2 regions of the Beutenbergia cavernae DSM 12333 genome follow, and region 1 is predicted to be linked to the other one. Evidence: riboswitches for the same ligand, from Rfam matches in the RefSeq annotation. Region 1 holds a riboswitch; the other holds the start of a gene.
The links. A riboswitch is a leader RNA that binds a small molecule or an ion and turns the genes downstream of it on or off. The one in region 1 is predicted to bind S-adenosylmethionine.
Positions count from the first base shown of each region.

Region 2: another riboswitch for S-adenosylmethionine. It lies ahead of BCAV_RS01195 (methylenetetrahydrofolate reductase); the one in region 1 lies ahead of BCAV_RS23290 (DUF1737 domain-containing protein).

Region 1 is NC_012669.1:567,400-571,378, reverse strand. It holds gene BCAV_RS02585 (O-succinylhomoserine sulfhydrylase) at 1-956, opposite strand, end outside; gene BCAV_RS02580 (rhodanese-like domain-containing protein) at 973-1,431, opposite strand; partial or broken gene BCAV_RS23290 (DUF1737 domain-containing protein) at 1,455-1,598, opposite strand; SAM riboswitch class I at 1,675-1,767, opposite strand; gene BCAV_RS02570 (hypothetical protein) at 2,037-3,425, opposite strand; gene BCAV_RS02565 (hypothetical protein) at 3,505-3,979, opposite strand, start outside.
Region 2 is NC_012669.1:256,315-260,293, forward strand. It holds gene BCAV_RS01180 (sensor histidine kinase) at 43-1,350, shown strand; gene BCAV_RS01185 (response regulator) at 1,343-2,017, shown strand; gene BCAV_RS01190 (GNAT family N-acetyltransferase) at 2,028-2,519, shown strand; SAM riboswitch class I at 2,575-2,677, shown strand; gene BCAV_RS01195 (methylenetetrahydrofolate reductase) at 2,726-3,739, shown strand; gene metE (5-methyltetrahydropteroyltriglutamate--homocysteine S-methyltransferase) at 3,736-3,979, shown strand, end outside.

The sequences.
Region 1 (3,979 bases):
GTCACCACGGTCCCGCCGCCCGACTGCTGCGCCTTCGCGAGCTCGACCTGCGGGTGGGAGTCGAGGAACGGGTACCTCACGTCCGCCACGGCGGGCTGCTCCTCGAGCCACCGCGCGATCGTCAGCGCGGACGCCGTCGCGTGCCGCACCCGCAGCGACAGCGTCTCGAGCCCCTTGAGCAGCACCCACGCGTTGAACGGGCTGAGGCTGGGGCCGGTGTTGCGGATGAGCTGCTGCACCGGACCGTCGATGAAGTCGGACGGGCCGAGGATCGCGCCGCCGAGCACACGGCCCTGCCCGTCGATGTGCTTCGTGGCGGAGTAGACGACGACGTCGGCGCCGAAGTCGAGCGGCCGCTGCAGCACCGGCGTCGCGAACACGTTGTCGAGGACGACGACGGCGCCCGCCGCGTGGGCGAGGTCGCTCACCGCGCGCACGTCGACCAGATCCTGCATCGGGTTCGACGGCGTCTCGAAGAACACGACGTCCGCCGGCGTCGCGAGCGCCGCCTCCCACTGGTCGAGCTCGTGCGCGTCCACGTAGTCGGTGCGCACGCCCCACTTCGCGAGGATCTCGTCGAAGATCACGAGCGACGAGCCGAACAGCGCGCGACCGGCGACGATCCTGCTCCCGGACTTCACGAGCGCCGCGAGCGTCGTGAAGACGGCGGACATGCCCGTCGCTGTTGCGTAGCACGCCTCGGCGCCGTCGAGCAGGCGCAGCCGCTCCTCGAACGTGGACACGGTCGGGTTGCCGTACCGGCTGTACACGAACCGTTCCAGCTCGCCCGCGAACGCGGCCTCGGCGTCGGCCGCCCTCTCGTACACGTACCCCTGCGTGAGGAACAGCGCCTCCGACGTCTCGTCGAAGTTCGTGCGCTCCTGCCCGCCGCGCACGGCGAGCGTGTCCGGCCGCAGGCCCTCGGGCAGCGGCGAACGGGGCCGGGGATCACTCATCGGGCGCCGCCCCCGCTCAGGACTGGCGCCAGGGCAGCCCGACGGCGCGCCAGCCGCGCGCGCCCCGGTGCCCCTGGGGGTCGAGGCCGCCCTCGAACCCGTCGAGGATGTTGAACGCCGGGCCGAACCCCGCCGCCGTCGCCGCGAGCGCCGCACCGATCGAGCGCTGCCCGCTCCGGCACAGGAACACGATCGGCCGCTCGTCGCCCGGCTCCAGGCCCGCGGCGCGCAGCTCGTCGACGAAGGCCGGGTTAGGCGCCCCGGTCGGGTAGCTCACCCACTCCGCCAGGACGACGTCGCGGCCCAGGTCGGACGTGTCCGGTACGCCCACGTACGCCCACTCCGGGCGCGTGCGCACGTCGACGAGCACGGCGCCGTCGTCCTCGCTCAGGATCTCCCACGCCCGCTCCGGGGTGACGTCGCCCGCGTAGCCGGGCTGCGGCGTCGTGCCCGACGGCGTCGCCGCGGCGCTCATGCCGGCCTCACCTGGGCGCTCGGGGCGGCGGGCAGCACGACCGCCTGCGCGACGATCACCTGAGCGCCGTCGAACGTCGCCGCCGGGGAACCGTGCAGCACGTACCCCTCGTCGAGGGCCGCGCTGACGCGGTCGCAGAAGCTGCCGTCGTCCGGCCCGGTGAGCAGGCGGTACCGCCGGCGAGCGCTCTGGTCGCCGGACGGTGGGGGCGGTGCGTCGGTGGTTCGCTCAGTCACGCGTACTCCTCCATCGGTCCTGGCGGTAGCACCCTCACCCGCGGACGGGGGGTTGCTGCAGCGTCGTCGAGCCAGGTCTCTCGGCTGCTCTGGATGGTCGGCGTGATGGTACGCCGCGCACACGGCGCTCTCCAAACGCGCTCGGCAGGCATGGCTCGCTCGCTCACGGCGCGCGCAGCGTCGGCGCTGCACCGGGTGCGCGATCCCTCCGCGGTCACCGACACCACTTCAGTCGGAGAGACCACGCACCCGGGGCGCCGGCGTCGCCTCTGTGGAGATGAGTGCGACGCCGATCGACGGGAACGACACGCGCTCCCACCGACAGCCGGCGGCGGCGACGCCCCCGATGACGCCGCCGCCGCCGACGCCTCAGGCCTCGCTGCGGCGGCGTGCGCCGATCACGAGGCCGGCGCCGAGCAGGACGAGCCCGAGCGCGGCGGGACCGGCGAGTCCCGCTGCGTCGGACGCGCCCGACTCGGCCAGCTCACCGCTCGCCTCCCGCGGCGCAGGGCCACGAGCGACGACGACGCTGCGCCCGCCCGGGACTGACGGGCCGACCTGGTCGGCGTCGTCAGAGCCGCCCGGGGTGCCCGGGTCTCCCGGAGTTCCCGGGTCACCGGGGTCGCCCGGGTCACCGGGGTCGCCCGGGTCACCGGGGTCGACGGCGGCCGTCGTCGTGCACTGCGAGGACACGTCGCCGAGGACTCCCACCCCGAGGCACCCGACGCCCACCGGAACCGTCACCGGGAGGCCGGCCGAGACGCCGCCCTCCCGCGTTCCCGGGTCGGCGGGCTCGGCCGGAGCAGGTGTCGCCGTCGCCGGCGCGGCACACGTGACCGACGCGTCGCCGGCCACACCCGCGCCGAGGCACCCGAGCTCGATCGGGGCCGTGACCGGAGCGTCGACGTCCACCGGACCGAGCACGTCGTCGAGCACGCCCGATCCCGCACCCGGCGCCGCCGGCTCCTCGGGAGCCGGCGCGGGAGCAGGACCGTTCGCCTCGGCCTCGGCGCGCTCCGCGGACGCGTCGCCGAGCACCCCGACGGCGATCCCCGAGACGTCCACCGGGACCGTGACCGGGGCGTCCACCGACACCTCGTCCGGGCCCGCCGCCGGCTCGGCCGGTGCGGCCGGCTCGGCCGGACCCGGTGCGGCAGCCGGCTCCTCGCAGGCCGCCGCCGCGTCGCCGACGACGCCTGCCGCTACGCAGCCGACGTCGACCGAGACGTCGATCGGGGCATTCACCGCGACATCGCCGAGCAGCGACGTCGAGTCCTCCGACTCCGCTCCGGTCGGTGCGGAATCGACGGCCACAGATGCCGCCGGCTCGGCTGCCGGCGTCTCCGACGATGCGCCGGCGTCACCCAGCACCCCGACGGCGACGTCCGAGACGTCGACGGACACGTCCACCGGCACGTCCACCGCCACGTCGTCAGCGACGACGCCGACGACGTCGTCCACGAGCTCGGCGACGGGTGCGGAGTCGGCCGTCGGCGCAGCCTCGACCGCCTGCGGCCCAGCGACGACCTCCGGCATGACCGGGACCACCTGGAGGGGCTCGTCGGCGGGCTCGGCCGCCGCGTCGCCGAGCACCCCGACGGCGACGTCGGAGACGCCGACGGACACGTCGATCGGCGCGTCCACGCCGATCGACTCGAGCAGGCCGGACTCGGCGGCACTGGCCGCCCCGGCCCCGGCGACCACGAGGCCGCCCGTACAGAGCGCGATGCGCAGCGCTCTCTTCACGAACACATGCATGGGTTTCTCCTGCCGTGATACCTGGGAGCGCCCGGAGGCGCGGGGACTCGGTCCGGCACGCGTGCGCCGGCGAGCCGCGTCAGGCAGGAGAGACGAGCACCTCGAACGCCGGGGCGGACGGGAGGGTGGTGTCGCGCAGCCGAGCGACGCCGAGCAGCAGGAAGGTGACCGTGGCGAGAGCGGCGACGACGGCGAGGTCGCGGGCTCCCCCGGATGACGAGGCGGGGGCCCCGGTCGTCGCGGCGGGAACCTGCTCGTCGCCGGGGCCGCGCACCGGGGCGCCGTCGTCCCCGGACGCACTCGACACCTGCTGAGCAGCCGCGGCGAGCGGCGGGAGGAGGACTCCCGGCGGTGCCGTCGTGCCGGACGTCCCGACGCCGGGGCGTGCGATCGGGACGGACGCGGCGGTGGCGTCGCCACGGGCGGCGGGGCCTGGTGGAGCCCCGGGCGGCGCAGAGCTCTCCCGGGAGGGTGGGTCGCTCGCCGCGGGAACGACGCCGGGCAGCACCGGCTCGAGCACCGGCAGCACGGGGCGCAGGATCGGATCGAGCGCT
Region 2 (3,979 bases), 310 kb from region 1:
CGGGGGAGGCGGGGCGACCGGCCGGTACGGAACCATGGGTGCGTGCCCGACCCCGATCTCGCGAGACCCGCGCCGCCGTCGTCCGGCGGTGACGGCGGCACCGGCGCGCGCGCGAGCGTCGTGGTCCGTGCGGGCGTCTACCTCGTGCTGGGCGGCGTGGTGGCCGCCGCGTACGCCGTGCTCGGGGTGGGGCTGTGGCAGCTCGTCGACGCCGCGCCCCAGGTGCCGCTCCCGATGACCGTGGCGATCGCCGTCGTCGCCGTACCGCTCGGCGCCCTCCCGCCGTTCCTCGCGCCGATCCGCGAGCTCGAGACCGCTGCCGCGCGATCGCTGCTGGGGGCCGGCGTCGACGACGTCCCCGCGCCGCCGGGAGGGCAGCTGCGCCCGGACGACCGTGCCCGCGCCGCGGCGTTCTTCGGCGCGCACCTCATCCTCGGCGGCGCGATCCTCGTCGGCCTGCTCGCCGGCCTGCCGACGGCGGTCGGGCTGCTCGGCGCCGCGCTCGGCGTCCCGTCCGACGGGATCCAGCTCGTGCCGGGCGAGAGCACGGCAGCGGCGCTCGGCCCGTGGGCGATCCCGGTGGCCCTCGCCATCCTCGTCGCCCTGCCCCTGGGGACGGCGCTCGCGGGCTCGATCATGCGTGCTCTCGCTCCGCCGTTGCTCGGTCCGGGGCCGGAGCAACGGGCGGCGGCGGAACGCGCGCGCATCGCCGCGCTCGCGGAGCGGAACCGGCTCGCGCGCGAGCTGCACGACAGCGTCGGGCACGCGCTCACCGTGACCACGCTGCAGGCGACGGCCGCCGAGCGCCTGCTCTCGCGCGACCCGGACGCCGTCCGCGAGGCGCTCCGCGCGATCCAGGACACGGGCCGGTCCGCCCTCGCGGACCTCGACCACGCGCTCGGCCTCCTGCGCTCCGACGACGCCGCCGCGCGGCCCGCCCGGGCGCCGGACCGCACGCTCGACGACCTGCCCCGGCTCGTCGCGGAGTCCGCCGCCGCCGGCCACACGCTGGGCGTCGACGGCGACGTCCCGCCCGGCCTGCCGGGCGTCGTCTCGCGCGAGGCGTACGCGATCGTCGCCGAGGCGGCCGTCAACGCGTGGCGGCACGGGTCCGGGCCGGCCCGCGTGCGCCTCGACGCCAGCGACAGCGTCCTCGGCCTCGAGATCGCGAACCCCGTGCCGACGACGTCGGGTGCCGGGCGTGCGGACCGGGCCGGGCGCGGCGTCGTCGGCATGCGGGAACGCGCGCACGTCGTCGGCGGCACGCTCGAGGCCGGCGCGTCGGACGCGCCCGACGGCGCGACCTGGGTCGTGCGCGCGAGACTTCCGTGGAGGAGAGCCGATGACTGAGCAGGTGCGGGTCGCCGTCGTCGACGACGAGCCGTTGGTGCGGGCGGGACTCGCGGCGATCGTGGACGCCGAGCCCGACCTCGGCGTCGTGGGCGAGGCGGGCGACGGCGCCGACGTGCGCGACCTGGTCGCGCGGACCCGGCCCGACGTCGTGCTCATGGACGTCCGGATGCCGGCGCTCGACGGGATCGCGGCCACGGCGGCCCTCACCCGCGACGCGGACGCCCCGCGCGTGCTGGTCGTCACCACGTTCGAGAACGACGACTACGTGCTCGACGCCCTGCGCGCCGGCGCGAGCGGGTTCCTGCTCAAGCGCGCCCACCCGGACCGCATCGTCGAGGCCATCCGGGTCGTCGCGCGCGGCGACGCCGTGCTGTTCCCGGAGGCGGTCCGGCGTCTCGTGGCGGCGTCGCCGGCGGGTGCGACGCCGTCGCCCGCCGACGGTCCGCACGGCGCAGCCATCGGCCGGCTCACGGAGCGGGAGGAGGAGGTGCTGCGGCTCGTCGCGGCCGGGATGACGAACGCGGAGATCGCCGCGCAGCTGTGGCTCGGCGTCGAGACGGTGAAGACCCACGTGGGCAACGTGCTCGCGAAGCTCGGGGCGCGCGACCGGCTGCAGGCGGCCATCGTCGCGTACGAGTCCGGGTTCGTCGTGCCCGGCGCCTAGGCTCGGTGCCATGGCCGACCCGGCGGTGCCGCAAGGGATCGAGGTGCGCCTCGCGCGCGACGACGAGCTCGAGCAGGTCGTGCGCCTGCGCTGGCGCTGGTCGAGCGAGCGCGGCACTCCCGTGGTGGCCGAGAGCGACCACGTGGCCGCCGCGGCGGCCTGGGCGCGTGAGCACCGCGACACCCACCTCCCGCACATCGCGCTCGATGACGGCGGCGTCGTCGTCGGCATGGCCTGGCTGGCGCTCACGCCCCGTGTGCCGGGCGTCGGGCAGCTGCAGCGCACGTCCGGCGACCTGCAGTCCTGCTACGTCGTGCCGGAGCGACGCGGCGCGGGGATCGGCGGTGCGCTGACGCGTGCGGTGCTGGCGACGGCGCTTGAGCGCGGCGCCGAGCACGTCACGGTGCACGCCTCGCCGTCGTCCGTGCGGATGTACGCGCGGCACGGGTTCGCCCACAGCGACCGGCTGCTGTGGGCGGAGGCCGCGATCGCGGAGGCCTGAGCCGCTGCCGCGCGGACGCCTCTAGGTCCGCTCCCCGCCATCCGTTACACTCGCTCCACCATCCAGAGCGGCCGAGAGTCCTGGCTCGACGACGCCGCAGCAACCCCCCAACGGAAGCCTCCCGAGGGGAAGGGTGCTAACGCCAGGTCCGATGGAGAGACCATGCAGGCACGTGCGTACCCGCATCGCCCGGCGAGGAGCCGGCGATGACGACGTCGACGCTGTACACCCCGGCACGCCCGACGATCTCGTTCGAGCTCTACCCGCCGCGCACGCCCGCCGGTGAGGAGCGCGCCTGGGAGACGGTCGAGGCGCTCGTCGGCGCGGATCCCGACTACTTCTCCGTGACGTACGGCGCGTCGGGCAGCACCGCGACGGCGTCGCAGTCGCTCGTGCGGCGCATCCTCACCGAGACGGACGTGCCCGCCGTCGCGCACCTCACCTGCGTCGGGCTGTCCCGTGAGCACGCGCGGGACGTCGTCGGGGGATTCCTCGACGACGGCGTCCGCGACTTCCTCGCCCTCCGCGGCGACCCGCCGGCGGGCAACCCCGACTGGAGACCGGCCCCTGGTGGCCTGGCGCGCGCGTGCGACCTCGTGGCGCTCATCCGCGACCTCGAGGACGAGCGGTTCGCCGGGAACGCGCACGCCGACGTCGCGAACCGCCTGTCGATCGCCGTCGCCGCGTACCCGGGGATGCAGGAGCACCCGGGGGCGGAGTTCCGCGTGCGCGACTGCGACCTGGAGGCGCTCGTCGCCAAGCAGCGGTGCGGCGCGGACTACGCGATCACGCAGGTCTTCTTCGACGTCCGGGCGTACACCGCCCTAGTGGACGCCGCCCGGGGCGCGGGCGTGCGGATCCCGCTCGTGCCCGGCGTCCTGCCCCTCACCGACCCCCGCCGGATCCGGCGGCTCTGCGAGCTCAACGCCATCCCGCTGCCCGCCGAGCTGCTCGCGCGACTCGACGCGGCCGACGACGAGGAGCGCGTCGCGATCGGGCTGACGGCGACGCTCGCGCTGGTGGCCGACCTGCTCGCCGCCGGCGCCCCCGGGATCCACCTGTACACGTTCAACCGCGCGGAGGCCTCCCTCGCCGTGCTCGAGCACGCCTTCGGTCGCGTGCCGGGCGCGGCCCGGCCCGGGTCGGCCGCTCCGCCGTCCCCCGATCACGCCGCACCACAGGCCCTCGTGGCCGCCCTTCCGAGACGAGGAAACGCATGACCCAGCACCTGTCCCAGCCCGAGTTCCCCGCCGCGACCGTCCTCGGCTACCCCCGGATCGGCCCGCACCGCGAGCTCAAGAAGGCCGTCGAGTCGTTCTGGGCCGGGCGCACCGACGCACATGCGCTCGAGGCGACGGCGTCGGACCTGCGCGCTCGGACCCGCTCGCACCTGGCAGCGCTCGGCCTCGGTGCCGACGACGCGTCGGTGCCGCTCGACTTCTCGTACTACGACCAGGTGC